3 regions of the Streptomyces sp. NPDC048349 genome follow, and region 3 is predicted to be linked to each of the others. Evidence: riboswitches for the same ligand, from Rfam matches in the RefSeq annotation. Region 3 holds a riboswitch; each other region holds the start of a gene.

Region 1 (4,323 bases), on a different contig from region 3:
GCGCACGCGTGAACCCGTACCCCCCGCCCCCTAGAACGCCGGGCGTTCCGGGTCCAGGGTCGGGAGGCCCGAGGTCGGGGACGAGGCGAGGGCGAAGCGGCGCTGGGGGATGCGTCCCGCGCGGAACGCCAGCCGCCCCGCCGACACCGCGTCCCGCATGGCGGCAGCCATCAGCACCGGCTCCTGGGCGCGGGTGACCGCCGAGGCCAGCATCACCGCCGCGCAGCCGAGCTCCATCGCCAGCGCCGCGTCGGACGCCGTGCCGGCCCCCGCGTCCAGGATCACCGGGACCCCGGCCCGTTCCGTGATCAGCTCGAAGTTGTGCGGGTTGCGGATGCCCAGCCCCGACCCGATCGGCGACCCCAGCGGCATGATCGCCGCGCAGCCCACGTCCTCCAGCTTGCGCGCGAGCACCGGGTCGTCGTTCGTGTAGGGCAGCACCGTGAAGCCCTCGTCCACCAGGGTCTCGGCCGCGTCCAGCAGCTCGACCCCGTCCGGCAGGAGGGTCCGCTCGTCCGCGACCACCTCCAGCTTGATCCAGTCCGTGCCCAGGGCCTCCCGCGCGAGGCGCGCCGTCAGCACGGCCTCGCCCGCCGTGAAGCAGCCGGCCGTGTTCGGGAGCACCGCGATGCCGAGCTTCGCAAGCACGGAGAGGACGGAGCCCTGGACCGTCGGGTCCAGCCGCCGCATCGCCACCGTCGTGAGTTCGGTGCCGGAGGCCACCAGGGCCCGTTCCAGTACGTCCAGGCTCGGCGCCCCGCCCGTACCCATGATCAGGCGGGAGGAGAAGGTCCGGCCGCCGAGCGTGAAGAGGTCGTCCGCCATTTCGCTCAGCCTCCCTGGACCGCGGTGAGGATCTCGACCCGGTCGCCGTCGCCCACCGGCGTGGCCGGCCACTGCCCGCGGGGGACCACGGTCTCGTTGAGTGCGGCGGCGACCCCGGAGGGCGCCGCGGTCAGGGTGGCGACCACCGCGTCGAGCGTGGTGCCGGCCGCGATCTCGCGCGGCTCGCCGTTGACGGAGATGGTCATGCGTACGACTCCTGACGTGCGACGGAGAACCGGCGGGGGGTGAAGGGGCGGGCGATCGGCGGCAGTTCGCCGGTGGTCAGCAGATCGGCCATCACCTCGCCGGTGAGCGGGGTCAGCAGCACCCCGTTGCGGTAGTGCCCGGTGGCCAGGTGCAGGCCCGGCAGGTCGGTCGGGCCGAGCAGCGGGGCGTTGTCGGGGGAACCGGGGCGCAGTCCCGCCCGGGTCTCCACCAGCGGGAGTTCGGTGATGCCGGGCACCAGTTCATGGGCGTCGCGCAGGAGTTCGTAGACCCCGCCCGCCGTGACCGTGGTGTCCCAGCCGAGTTCCTCGCTGGTGGCGCCGATGACCAGTTCGCCGCTCTCGCGCGGCACGAGGTAGACGTGGCTGCCGCGCACGACCGCCCGCACGGTCCGCGACAGGAACGGCGCGTAGGCGGGCGGCACCGACAGGCGCAGCACCTGCCCCTTCACCGGCCGTACGGGGGCCGCCACCTCCGGCGGTACGCCGGCCAGCCGGCCGCTGAGCGAGCCCGCAGCCAGCACCACCTGGTCCGCCCGCAGCTGCGTGCCGTCGTCGAGCAGGGCGCCGGCCGCCCGGTCCCCGGCGACCAGCAGCCGCTCCGCGCCCGCCCGGTGGACGCCCACCCCGGCGCGCTCGCAGGCGGCCAGCAGGGCCGCGGCGAGCCGGCGCGGGTCGACCTGGTGGTCGCCGTCCACGCGCAGCCCGCCGCGCACGCCCGGGGCCAGCATCGGCTCCAGGCGGCGGCATTCACGGCCCGTGAGCCATTCGGAGTCCAGGCCGCAGCGGCGCTGGAGGGCGTGCAGCTCGCGCAGGTGGAGCCGGTCGTCGGCGTCCAGGGCGACGGCGAGGGTGCCGCAGGCGCGGTAGCCGATGTCCAGACCGCCGCTCGCCTCGGCGAGCTCGGCGGCGAACTCCGGATACCGGGCGGCGGAGGCCAGGCCGAGGCCCAGCAGGGCCTCCTCGCCGTAGTGCAGCTCCGTGACGGGGGCGAGCATCCCGGCCGCGACCTGGGCGGCCCCGCCGCCGGGGGCCGGGTCGGCCAGTACGGTGCGCAGGCCCCGCCGGGCGGCCCGCCAGGCGGTGACGAGCCCGATGATCCCGCCCCCGATGACGAGGACGTCGGATCCCTTTCGAGATGAGTGCATGGGCGTCCAGCCCCTCCCTTCGCCGGCATGACCCGGATCAGGTTCGTACGGTCGGAGGCCGTCCAGCCTCCCTCTCAGCCCGGTGCGCCCGGACTCCCGCGATAGGTACGGTGGCCAGACTAACCCCGCCGTGGACGGCGGGTAAGGGGCGCCTATTCCTGACGGCCCGTCAGGTGAATAGGGTGTCCAGGTGAACGAGCAGACGGAACAGACTGAGAGCGGCGTCGTCATCGTGGGCGCCGGAATGGCCGGTGTGCAGACCGCGGTCGCCCTGCGCGAGCGCGGATTCACCGGGCCCCTGACCCTCCTGGGCGCCGAGCCCCACCAGCCCTACGACCGGCCCCCGCTGTCCAAGGCGGTCCTGCTCGGCAAGGCCGAGGACTCGGCCTTCGACGTGGACTTCGAAGGGCTGGGCATCGCCCTGCGGCTCGGCGTGGAGGTCACAGGGCTGCGGGCCGCCGCACGCGAGCTGGACACCGAGGCGGGGCCGGTCCCCTACGAGGTCCTCGTCCTGGCCACCGGTGCGCAGCCGCTGACCCTGCCGGGAACCGACGGGGTCCAGGGCGTGCACCTGCTGCGCACCCTGGACGACGCGGCGCGGCTGCGCCCCGTGCTGGCGGCCGCGCCGTCGGTCGTGGTCGTCGGCGCCGGCTGGATCGGCGCGGAGTTCGCCACCGCCGCCCGGGAGGCGGGCTGCGAGGTGACCGTGGTCGAGGCCGCGGACCGGGTCCTGGCGGGCGCGCTGCCCGCCGAGGTGGCCGAGCCGATGGCCGGCTGGTACGGGCAGGCGGGCGCCGAGCTGATCACCGGAGCGAAGGTCGCCGGGGTCGAGGAGGGCCGGGTGCTGCTCGCGGACGGGCGCACCCTGCCGGCGGGCGCGGTGGTCGTGGGCATCGGCGCCCGCCCCGCCACCGGGTGGCTGGCCGGGACCGGCGTGGAGCTCGGCGCGGACGGCTCGGTCACCGCCGACGCCCACCTGCGGACCTCGCTGCCCGGGGTGTACGCGGTCGGCGACTGCGCCTCCTTCCCCTCGGCCCGCTACGGCACCCGGCTGCTGGTGCACCACTGGGACAACGCGCTCCAGGGGCCGCGGACGGTCGCCGCGAACATCCTGGCCGGGGAGCCGGTCGAGGCCTACGACCCGGTCCCGTACTTCTGGTCCGAGCAGTTCGGACGCTTCGTCCAGTACGCCGGTCACCACGGCGGGGCCGACACCCTGCTGTGGCGGGGCGACCCGGCGGATCCGGCCTGGTCGGTGTGCTGGCTGGCGGACGGCGCCCTGGTGGCGGTCCTGGCCGTCGGCCGGCCCCGCGACTTGGCGCAGGGCCGCCGCCTGATCGAGACGGGGGTGCCCGTCGACCCCGCCAAGGTCCGCGACCCCGGGACCGCGCTGAAGTCGGCACCGGCCTGACCGCGCAGCCGCGGGCGACCGGCTCCGCGACCCGGACGGCTCGCTCCGGTACCGGCGGCCGATCCGAGGTGGCAGGCTTGTCCCCGTGACCGAGATTGACGCAAAGATCGATTCCCTTGTCCCCTCATGGCTCTACCTCCCCGACATCGCGGAGATGCTCGACATCGAGGTGACCCGGGTCCGCCAGATGGTCAAGGAGGGCCAGCTGATCGCCGTGCGCCGGGGTGAGAACCGCGCCCTGCAGGTGCCGGCCCCCTTCATCGACGGCGACAAGGTCGTGAAGGGCCTCGTCGGTCTGCTGACCGTGCTGCGCGACGACGGCTTCTCCGACGAGGAGATCCTGGAGTGGCTCTTCACGGCGGACCCGACCCTGCCCGGCACCCCCGCGCAGGCGCTGAGCGAGAATCGCGGCACGGAGGTCAAGCGTCGCGCCCAGGCGCTCGCCCTCTGACCCGATCCGCATCCGCTCCACCGCGGTGTGCGGGCCCCGGCGGCCCGTACACCGCCTCCATCACGGGGGGTACACCCATGCAGCTGTCCGACGCCCGGCTCTACCTGTGCACGGACGCCCGCAAGCGGCAGGGTGACCTCCCGGCGTTCCTGGACGCCGTCCTGGCCGGCGGCGTGGACATCGTCCAGCTCCGGGACAAGGGCATGGAGGCGGGGGAGGAGCTCGAACACCTCCAGGTGTTCGCCGAGGCCGCCCGCCGCCACG
Region 2 (4,323 bases), on a different contig from region 3:
CTGCTGGTGACGGCCGTGCGCAACCGGTCGACCGAGGTGGCCGCGGACGGACCCGAGGCGATACCGGACGAGGTCGCACTGGCCCGCGAGGCATGGCGGCGCGCCCTGCTGGAGCGCGGGATCATGCCGTTCCTGCGTGACGCACTGGCCGACCCGAGCGCGGGGGCCGGTTTCCCGGCCCCCCGCAGACGCGGCAGCCGGATACCCCATCTGGGGTACACGGCTCCCGACTTCACCAGCCCGGGATCCCCCTCCGAAAGTCCCCGGCCCGGCTACACCCCGCCGGACTTCTCCAGTCCGGACTTCGGCGGCCCGGAACGCGAGCCGCAGTAGGCCTCGCCGACGGCAGGCGATGTTTCACGTGAAACAACGGCGCTGTTCCCCGGCCCGACGAACGGCCGGGGAGCGGCGCCCTCGTCCGTGCGTGGCGCGTCAGTCGGCCAGCGGCAGGTAGACGCGGTTGCCCGAGGCCGCGAACTCGGCGGACTTCTCGGCCATGCCCGCCTGGATCTCCTCGGCCTTCAGGTCGCCGCCGTGTTCACGGCGGATGTCCTGGGAGATCTTCATCGAGCAGAACTTCGGACCGCACATGGAGCAGAAGTGCGCGGTCTTGGCCGGCTCGGCGGGCAGGGTCTCGTCGTGGAACTCACGAGCGGTGTCCGGGTCGAGCGCCAGGTTGAACTGGTCCTCCCAGCGGAACTCGAAGCGGGCGTCCGACAGCGCGTCGTCCCACTCCTGGGCTCCGGGGTGCCCCTTCGCCAGGTCCGCGGCGTGCGCGGCGATCTTGTACGTGATGACGCCGGTCTTGACGTCGTCGCGGTTGGGCAGGCCCAGGTGCTCCTTGGGCGTGACGTAGCAGAGCATCGCGGTGCCCCACCAGGCGATCATCGCGGCGCCGATGCCCGAGGTGATGTGGTCGTACGCGGGCGCGACGTCCGTGGTCAGCGGGCCGAGCGTGTAGAACGGCGCCTCCTCGCAGATCTCCTGCTGGAGGTCGATGTTCTCCTTGATCTTGTGCATCGGGACGTGGCCCGGGCCCTCGATCATCGTCTGGACGTTGTGGCGCTTGGCGATCGTGTTGAGCTCGCCCAGCGTCTTCAGCTCCGCGAACTGCGCCGCGTCGTTGGCGTCCGCGATGGAGCCGGGGCGCAGGCCGTCGCCCAGCGAGTACGTGACGTCGTACGTCGCGAGGATCTCGCAGAGCTCCTCGAAGTTCGTGTAGAGGAAGTTCTCCTTGTGGTGCGCCAGGCACCACGCGGCCATGATCGATCCGCCGCGCGAGACGATGCCGGTCTTGCGGCGGGCCGTCAGCGGCACGTAGGGCAGCAGCACGCCAGCGTGGACCGTCATGTAGTCGACGCCCTGCTCGGCCTGCTCGATGACCGTGTCCTTGTAGATCTCCCAGGTCAGGTCCTCGGCACGGCCGTCGACCTTCTCCAGCGCCTGGTAGAGCGGGACGGTGCCGATCGGGACGGGGGAGTTGCGCAGCACCCACTCGCGCGTGGTGTGGATGTTGCGGCCCGTCGAGAGGTCCATGACCGTGTCGGCACCCCACTTGGTCGCCCAGGTCATCTTGTCGACCTCTTCCTCGATGGAGGAGGTGACCGCGGAGTTGCCGATGTTGGCGTTGACCTTCACCAGGAATCGCTTACCGATGATCATCGGCTCGATCTCGGGGTGGTTCACGTTCGCCGGAAGCACCGCACGACCTGCGGCGATCTCCTCGCGGACGACCTCGGGGGAGACGTTCTCGCGGATCGCGACGTACTCCATCTCCGGGGTGATCTCGCCCCGGCGGGCGTACGCGAGCTGCGTGACGGCGGCGCCGCCACGGCCCCGGCGGGGCTGGCGGGGGCGGCCCGGGAAAACGGCGTCGAGGTTCTTGAGCCCGCCCCGGGGCGAGGTGTGCTTGATGCCGTCGTCCTCGGGGCGCACGGGGCGTCCCGCGTACTCCTCGGTGTCCCCGCGGCCGATGATCCAGTTCTCGCGCAGCGGTGCGAGACCTCGGCGCACGTCGGTCTCGATCTGGGGGTCGGTGTACGGCCCGGACGTGTCGTAGAGCGTCACGTCCTTGCCGTTGGTGAGGTGGACCTGGCGGACCGGCACCCGGATGTCGGGGCGGGAGCCCCCCACGTAGCCCTTGTGCCAGCCCGGCTGGCGCTCGGTCTGACCGTCGTTGTCCTGGCTGACGGCAGGCGTGCGTGCGTCCTGAATGGTCATGAGACCTATCTCCCTACGCCGGCATTACCCGGTAACAGGTTCGGCGGTCGACGCAGCCTCTTCCCGTACGCATCCGTGATGCTCGTACGGTGATCAGCGCCCTCTCAGCCCGGTGCTCCGAGCTCCCGCGTTGTGCAAAGGTGCCCCCACGCTAGCGTCATCTAGGGCGTGCTGAACAGTGGGCCCCCTCATCTCTTGCGATGATCTGCCAGTGACGACCTCGCCGCAGCCCCCCACCGAGCCCACGGATCCCACTGGCCGCAGTGACCACACGGGCCACTCACACGCAGGCGCCGGGCACTCGGGTTCCGGCCATGCCGCCGGTCATGGCCACAGCCACGGCCACGGGCCGGCGGCGCCGGTCTCGAAGCACCTGCGCAAGGTCATCGCGGCCGTGTTGATCCCCTTCGCCGCCGCCGTCTTCATCGGCATGGCGGTGCTCTGGCCGGGCGGCGCCCCCGCGCACGAGCGCACGGGCGTCGGCTTCGACCGGCAGACCCAGCAGGGCACGGTCGTCTCGCTCGAGAACGTCGACTGCAAATCGGTGAACGCCTCGCAGGTCCCGCCCACCGGCGACACCTCCACTCCCGAGGGCCGCGAGGCCCAGGCCGCGCAGACCGGCGCGTGCAAGAAGGCCACCGTGAAGGTCGGCACCGGGCCGGACCAGGGCCGCACCTTCATCGAGATCGTCCAGCCGGGCGCACCACGACAGTTGACGGACGGCCAGGAGGTGGTGGTCGCCTACGCACCGGACGCCCCGCGGGACCTCCAGTACTCGGTGATCGACGTGAACCGCAAGTTCCCCATGGCACTGCTGGCGGGCATCTTCGCCGTCGCGGTCGTCGTGGTCGGCCGGATGCGCGGGCTGTTCGCGCTGATCGCGCTGGTCGTCAGCTTCGGCGTGCTGACCCTCTTCATCCTCCCGGCCATCCTGCAAGGGTCGAATCCGCTGCTCGTCGCCGTCATCGGGGCGAGCGCCATCATGCTGATCGCCCTCTACATGTGCCACGGGCTGACCGCCCGCACCTCGGTCGCCGTCCTCGGCACACTCGTCTCACTGCTGTTGATCGGGCTGCTGGGCTCGCTGTTCATCGGCTGGGCGTTCCTCAGCGGCAACACCGACGACAACACGGGCTTGATCCACGGGCTCTACCCGGACATCGACATGAGCGGTTTGCTGCTCGCGGGCGTGATCATCGGATCGCTGGGCGTACTCGACGACGTGACGGTCACCCAGACCTCGGCGGTCTGGGAACTCCACCAGGCCGACCCCTCGATGGGGCCGCGCGCCCTGTACCGGGCGGCCATCCGCATCGGTCGCGACCACATCGCGTCGGTGGTCAACACCCTGGTGCTGGCGTACGCGGGCGCCGCCCTCCCCCTGCTCCTGCTGTTCTCGATCGCGAACAGCAGCATGGGTGCGGTGGCGAACAGCGAGCTGGTGGCGGAGGAGATCGTACGGACCCTCGTGGGCTCGATCGGTCTCGTGGCCTCGGTGCCCGTGACGACGGCGCTGGCCGCGCTGGTCGTCTCGGCCGACCGGCCGGGGACCCCGGACGGCGGAGCGGGCTCGGGGCCGGTCCGCAGTGGCCGGGGCCGTCGGCGCAAGCGCTGAACGTGGTGCCTGGTCAGCCCGCGTTCTGCTCGTTCTGCCGGGATTCGGCGAGGATCTTGCCGAGCGCTTCGTCGAGGTTCTCCTCGAAGTCGCCCAGGTTGCGCTCCTGCCCGAGCGGAACGAGCCGGTCGGTGCGGTCGAGGAACGCGACGAGAGGCGCCGCGCCGGCGCGGAACAGGGCCCGGTCGCCGCCGACCTGTAGGCGGATGTGGACATCGGACAGTTCTTCGGGATCGGTGGGGGCGATGTGCACATCGCCGTCACCGCACGGCTTGTTGATGCCGTCGAGAAGGAGCTCCCGGCCGAACGCCCAGGTCACGGGCGCATCTCCGGGAAGGTGGAAGGTCAGGCGGACTGCGTAGGGGTCACGTGCGTCGTACCGGAGTTCCACCGGAATCCTGAACGAGAGCTCCTCGGAAACGAGGAAGCTCATCATGACCTCTGCCTGTACCGACTCGCGCATTGCCTACCCCGCTGTAGTGGAAGTG
Region 3 (4,323 bases):
GCCACGATCAGCAGGGCGACCGTCAGCAGCACCCCGCCCAGCAGGCCCCGCTGCGACCAGCCGCGCGGCCGGTGCGTCGTGCGCCCCGGGTCCACCAGCCGCAGCGCGGTCTCCCGCCGGCGCACCGTCCAGGCGTGCACCGCGAGGATCGCGCCGATCGCCGCGAACTGCACCATCGTCAGCACGGCGGCCGTGGGCAGGTCCAGGAGCTGCGCGGTCTGCCGGTAGACCTCCACCTCCAGGGTGGAGTAGGAGGGGCCGCCCAGGATCAGTACGACGCCGAAGGAGCTGAAGGTGAACAGGAACACCATCAGCGCGGCGGCGGCCACGGCCGGGGCCAGCGCGGGCAGCGTGACCCGCCGCCAGGCGGCGAACCGCCCGGCGCCCAGGACCCGGGCGGCCTCCTCCTGGCGCGGGTCGAGCTGGGCCCACAGGCCGCCGACCGTGCGGACGACGACGGCGTAGTTGAAGAAGACGTGCGCGAGGAGGATCGCCCAGACGGTGGTGTCGAGGCGGACGCCCACCCGTTCGTCGAGCAGTCCGCCCCGGCCGACCAGCGCGAGGAAGGCGGTGCCGACCACCACGGTCGGCAGCACGAAGGGCACGGTCACCAGGGCCCGCAGGAGCTGCTTGCCGGGGAACTCGAAGCGAGCGAAGACGTACGCGCCGGGGAGCGCGATCAGCAGCGTGAGTGCGGTGGAGGCGAGCGCCTGCCAGGTGGTGAACCACAGCACGCCGGCGATGTCGGGCCGGGCGAGCACCTCGCCGATGCGGCCGAACTGCCAGCCGGCGTCGGTCTTGAGACCGCGTCCGACGATCGCGGCCACGGGGTAGGCGAAGAACAGTCCGAAGAAGGCGAGGGGTACGGCCATCAGCGCGAGCCGCACGGCCGTGGCCCGCCCGCCCTCGCGGGGGCCGGGAACCGGCGCGGCGCCCCCCGGCGCCGCGCCCGCTCCCCGGGTACCGCTTACTTCACGACGAGCGAGGTCCATGCCTTGACCCACTGCTCACGGTTCTTGGCGATGGTCTCGGGAGCCACGTTCTCGGGCTTCTCGACCACCACACCGTGCTTGGTGAACAGCTCCGGCAGGGAAGCGCCCTTCGTCACCGGGTTCACGAACATCTGCAGCGGCATGTCCTCCTGGAACTTCTTGCCGATCAGGAAGTCCACGAGGGCCTTGCCGCCCTCCTCGTTCTTCGCGCCCTTCAGCAGTCCCGCGAACTCGACCTGCCGGAAGCAGGTGCCGGTGGCGACACCGGTCGGGGCCTCGGCCGGCTGCGGCTCGGCGTACAGCACCTCGACCGGCGGGCTGGAGGCGTAGGAGACGACCAGCGGGCGGTCGCCCTTGGCCTTCTTGCCGCCCGCCGAGCCGGAGAAGCGCTCGTTGTAGGCCTGCTCCCAGCCGTCGACGACCTCGACGCCGTTCGCCTTCAGCTTGCTCCAGTAGTCCTTCCAGCCCTCGTCGCCGTACTTGCCGACGGTGGCGAGCAGGAATCCCAGGCCGGGGGAGGAAGTCGCGGCGTTCTCGGTGACCAGCAGGTTCTTGTACTCCGGCTTGACCAGGTCGTCCAGCGTCTGCGGAGGGGCGATCTTCTTGTCGGCGAAGTAGGCCTTGTCGTAGTTGACGCAGATGTCGCCGGAGTCGATCGGGGTGACCCGGTGCTCCTTGTCGAGCTGGAACTCCGGCTTGACCTCGCCCAGGCCCTTGGCCTCGTACGGGGTGAAGATCCCGTTGTCGAGGGCGCGCGAGAGCAGGGTGTTGTCCACACCGAAGAAGACGTCGCCGCGCGGGGAGCCCTTGGTGAGGATCTCCTGGTTGAGCGCCGCGCCCGCGTCCCCGGACTTCAGCACCTTGACGGTGTAGCCGCTCTGCTGCTCGAACTCCTTGAGGACCGTGTCGGTCACGTTGAAGGAGTCGTGGGAGACGAGCGTGACGGTCTTGGACTTCGGAGCGTCGCTCGCGCCGGCGGGCTTGTCCTTGGCGTCGCCGCCGCCGCAGGCGCTGAGCGTGGTGACGCCGAGGGCGGCCGCGAGCGCGGCGCCCGCGATCTTCTGGGTGGTGCTCACTGGTGATTCCTCCTGGGATGACCAGGAGAAGACGCGGCCCTGCCCGGCGCTCTGTGGGAGCGGACGCCGGGCAGGGCGCAACAGCATGAGTGGTGACCGAACTTCCTACCCCGAATGACCGGGGCGAGGTTCAGAGGGTCTGCGGATGACGGATACCGCACTCTCAGCGCTGTGGCGCTCCCCTGTCGGAATATGAAATTGGTTCGGCCACAGGGTACCGCGTGGCCGAATACGGATGCCGCGAGGCGGAATCTAGCGCTCCGAGGCCGCGAGCTGGCCGCACGCGCCGTCGATCTCCTGGCCGCGGGTGTCGCGTACGGTCACGGGGACGCCGTGCCGGGCGATGGCCTCCACGAAGGCCCGCTCGTCCTCGGGCCGCGAGGCGGTCCACTTGGAGCCCGGCGTCGGGTTCAGCGGGATCAGGTTGACGTGGACGCGCTTGCCCTTGAGCAGCCTGCCCAGCAGGTCGCCGCGCCAGGCCTGATCGTTGATGTCGCGGATCAGGGCGTACTCGATGGAGATCCGGCGGCCGGACTTCTCGGCGTACTCCCAGGCCGCGTCGAGCACCTCGCGGACGTTCCAGCGGGTGTTCACGGGGACCAGGGTGTCGCGCAGCTCGTCGTCGGGCGCGTGCAGCGAGACCGCGAGGCGGCACTTGAAGCCCTCGTCGGCGAAGCGCAGCATGGCCGGGACCAGGCCGACGGTGGAGACGGTGATGCCGCGCTGCGACAGGCCCAGGCCGTCCGGCTCGGGGTCGGTGAGGCGGCGGATGGCGCCGACCACGCGGTTGTAGTTGGCCAGCGGCTCGCCCATGCCCATGAAGACGATGTTCGACAGGCGGGCCGGTCCGCCGGGGACCTCGCCGTCGCGCAGCGCGCGCATGCCGTCGACGATCTGGTGCACGATCTCGGCGGTGGACAGGTTGCGGTCCAGGCCGGCCTGGCCGGTGGCGCAGAACGGGCAGTTCATGCCGCAGCCGGCCTGCGAGGAGATGCACATGGTGACCCGGTCGGGGTAGCGCATCAGCACGGACTCGACGAGCGTGCCGTCGTGCAGCTTCCACAGGGTCTTGCGGGTGGTGTCGTCGTCGCAGCTGATGTGCCGCACGACGTTCATCAGCTCCGGCAGCAGCTCCTGGTGGAGCTTCTCGCGCGAGGCCGCCGGGATGTCGGTCCACTCGGCCGGGTCGTGGGCGTAGCGGGCGAAGTAGTGCTGGGAGAGCTGCTTGGCCCGGAACGGCTTCTCGCCGATCGCGGCGACCGCCTCACGGCGCTCCTCGGGAGTGAGGTCGGCGAGGTGCCGGGGCGGCTTCTTGGCTCCGCGCGGGGCGACGAAGGTGAGCTCTCCCGGAACAGGGCGGGCCATGGCAGGTACTCCTCGTAAGACGAAAGGCGCGCCGCAGAAGCAGCGCGCCCTTCAAGAGTAACCGCCCGGCGTCTTGGGACGCCTTTTCGCAGGTCAGCCCGTACCCACGAAGGCTGCCAGCAGCAGCCACACCACCGGCGCCGTCGGCAGCAGCGAGTCGAGCCGGTCCATGATGCCGCCGTGGCCCGGCAGCAGGGTGCCCATGTCCTTGATGCCCAGGTCCCGCTTGATCATCGACTCGCCGAGGTCGCCCAGCGTGGCGCTGACCGCGACCGCCAGCCCCAGCAGCAGCCCCTGCCACCAGGCGCCGCCGTCGATCAGGAACTCCATGCACAGCGCGCCGGCCGCCATCGCGAAGGCGACCGCGCCGAACAGCCCCTCGCGCGTCTTGCCGGGGCTGATGCGGGGCGCGAGCTTGTGCTTGCCGAAGCGCCAGCCCACGGCGTAGGCCCCGGTGTCGCTGACCACCGTCAGCACCAGGAAGGTGACCACGCGCTGCGGCCCGTCGTCGGCGGTGAGCAGCATCGCGACGAACGTGGCCAGGAAGGGCACGTAGAACGCCGCGAAGACGCCCGCCGTCACGTCCTTGAGGTAGTCCTCGGGCGGTTCGGTCATCCGCCAGACCAGGACGGCGAGGGCCGTCAGGGCCATGGCCACCCAGGCGCCCTCGGCTCCCCGGACGTATCCGGCGATGACCATGGCCGCGCCGCCGACGGCGAGCGGGACCAGCGGGGCCTTGATGCCCTTCTTCTCCTGGAGCCGGGAGGTGAGCTCCCACAGGCCCACGACGACCGCGACGACGATGACGCCGACGAAGACCGCCTTGACGATGAACAGCGAGGCGAAGATCACCGCGCCGAGGCCGACGCCGACCCCTATGGCGGCGCGCA

The links. Region 3 has a riboswitch for thiamine pyrophosphate ahead of AB0D44_RS30720 (thiamine ABC transporter substrate-binding protein). Riboswitches for the same ligand answer to the same signal wherever they lie in the genome.
Region 1: another riboswitch for thiamine pyrophosphate. It lies ahead of thiO (glycine oxidase ThiO); the one in region 3 lies ahead of AB0D44_RS30720 (thiamine ABC transporter substrate-binding protein).
Region 2: another riboswitch for thiamine pyrophosphate. It lies ahead of thiC (phosphomethylpyrimidine synthase ThiC); the one in region 3 lies ahead of AB0D44_RS30720 (thiamine ABC transporter substrate-binding protein).

What each region holds. Positions count from the first base shown of each region.
Region 1 is NZ_JBEZLA010000024.1:2,209-6,531, forward strand. Features, by position in the region: gene AB0D44_RS15515 (thiazole synthase) at 31-825, opposite strand; gene thiS (sulfur carrier protein ThiS) at 831-1,031, opposite strand; gene thiO (glycine oxidase ThiO) at 1,028-2,197, opposite strand; TPP riboswitch at 2,195-2,307, opposite strand; gene AB0D44_RS15530 (FAD-dependent oxidoreductase) at 2,442-3,608, shown strand; gene AB0D44_RS15535 (Rv2175c family DNA-binding protein) at 3,694-4,059, shown strand; gene thiE (thiamine phosphate synthase) at 4,137-4,323, shown strand, end outside.
Region 2 is NZ_JBEZLA010000001.1:143,747-148,069, forward strand. Features, by position in the region: gene AB0D44_RS00715 (hypothetical protein) at 1-333, shown strand, start outside; gene thiC (phosphomethylpyrimidine synthase ThiC) at 433-2,220, opposite strand; TPP riboswitch at 2,214-2,359, opposite strand; gene AB0D44_RS00725 (YibE/F family protein) at 2,399-3,835, shown strand; gene AB0D44_RS00730 (SsgA family sporulation/cell division regulator) at 3,849-4,298, opposite strand.
Region 3 is NZ_JBEZLA010000080.1:17,600-21,922, reverse strand. Features, by position in the region: gene AB0D44_RS30725 (iron ABC transporter permease) at 1-872, opposite strand, end outside; gene AB0D44_RS30720 (thiamine ABC transporter substrate-binding protein) at 968-2,068, opposite strand; TPP riboswitch at 2,153-2,262, opposite strand; gene rlmN (23S rRNA (adenine(2503)-C(2))-methyltransferase RlmN) at 2,321-3,433, opposite strand; gene AB0D44_RS30710 (phosphatidate cytidylyltransferase) at 3,527-4,323, opposite strand, start outside.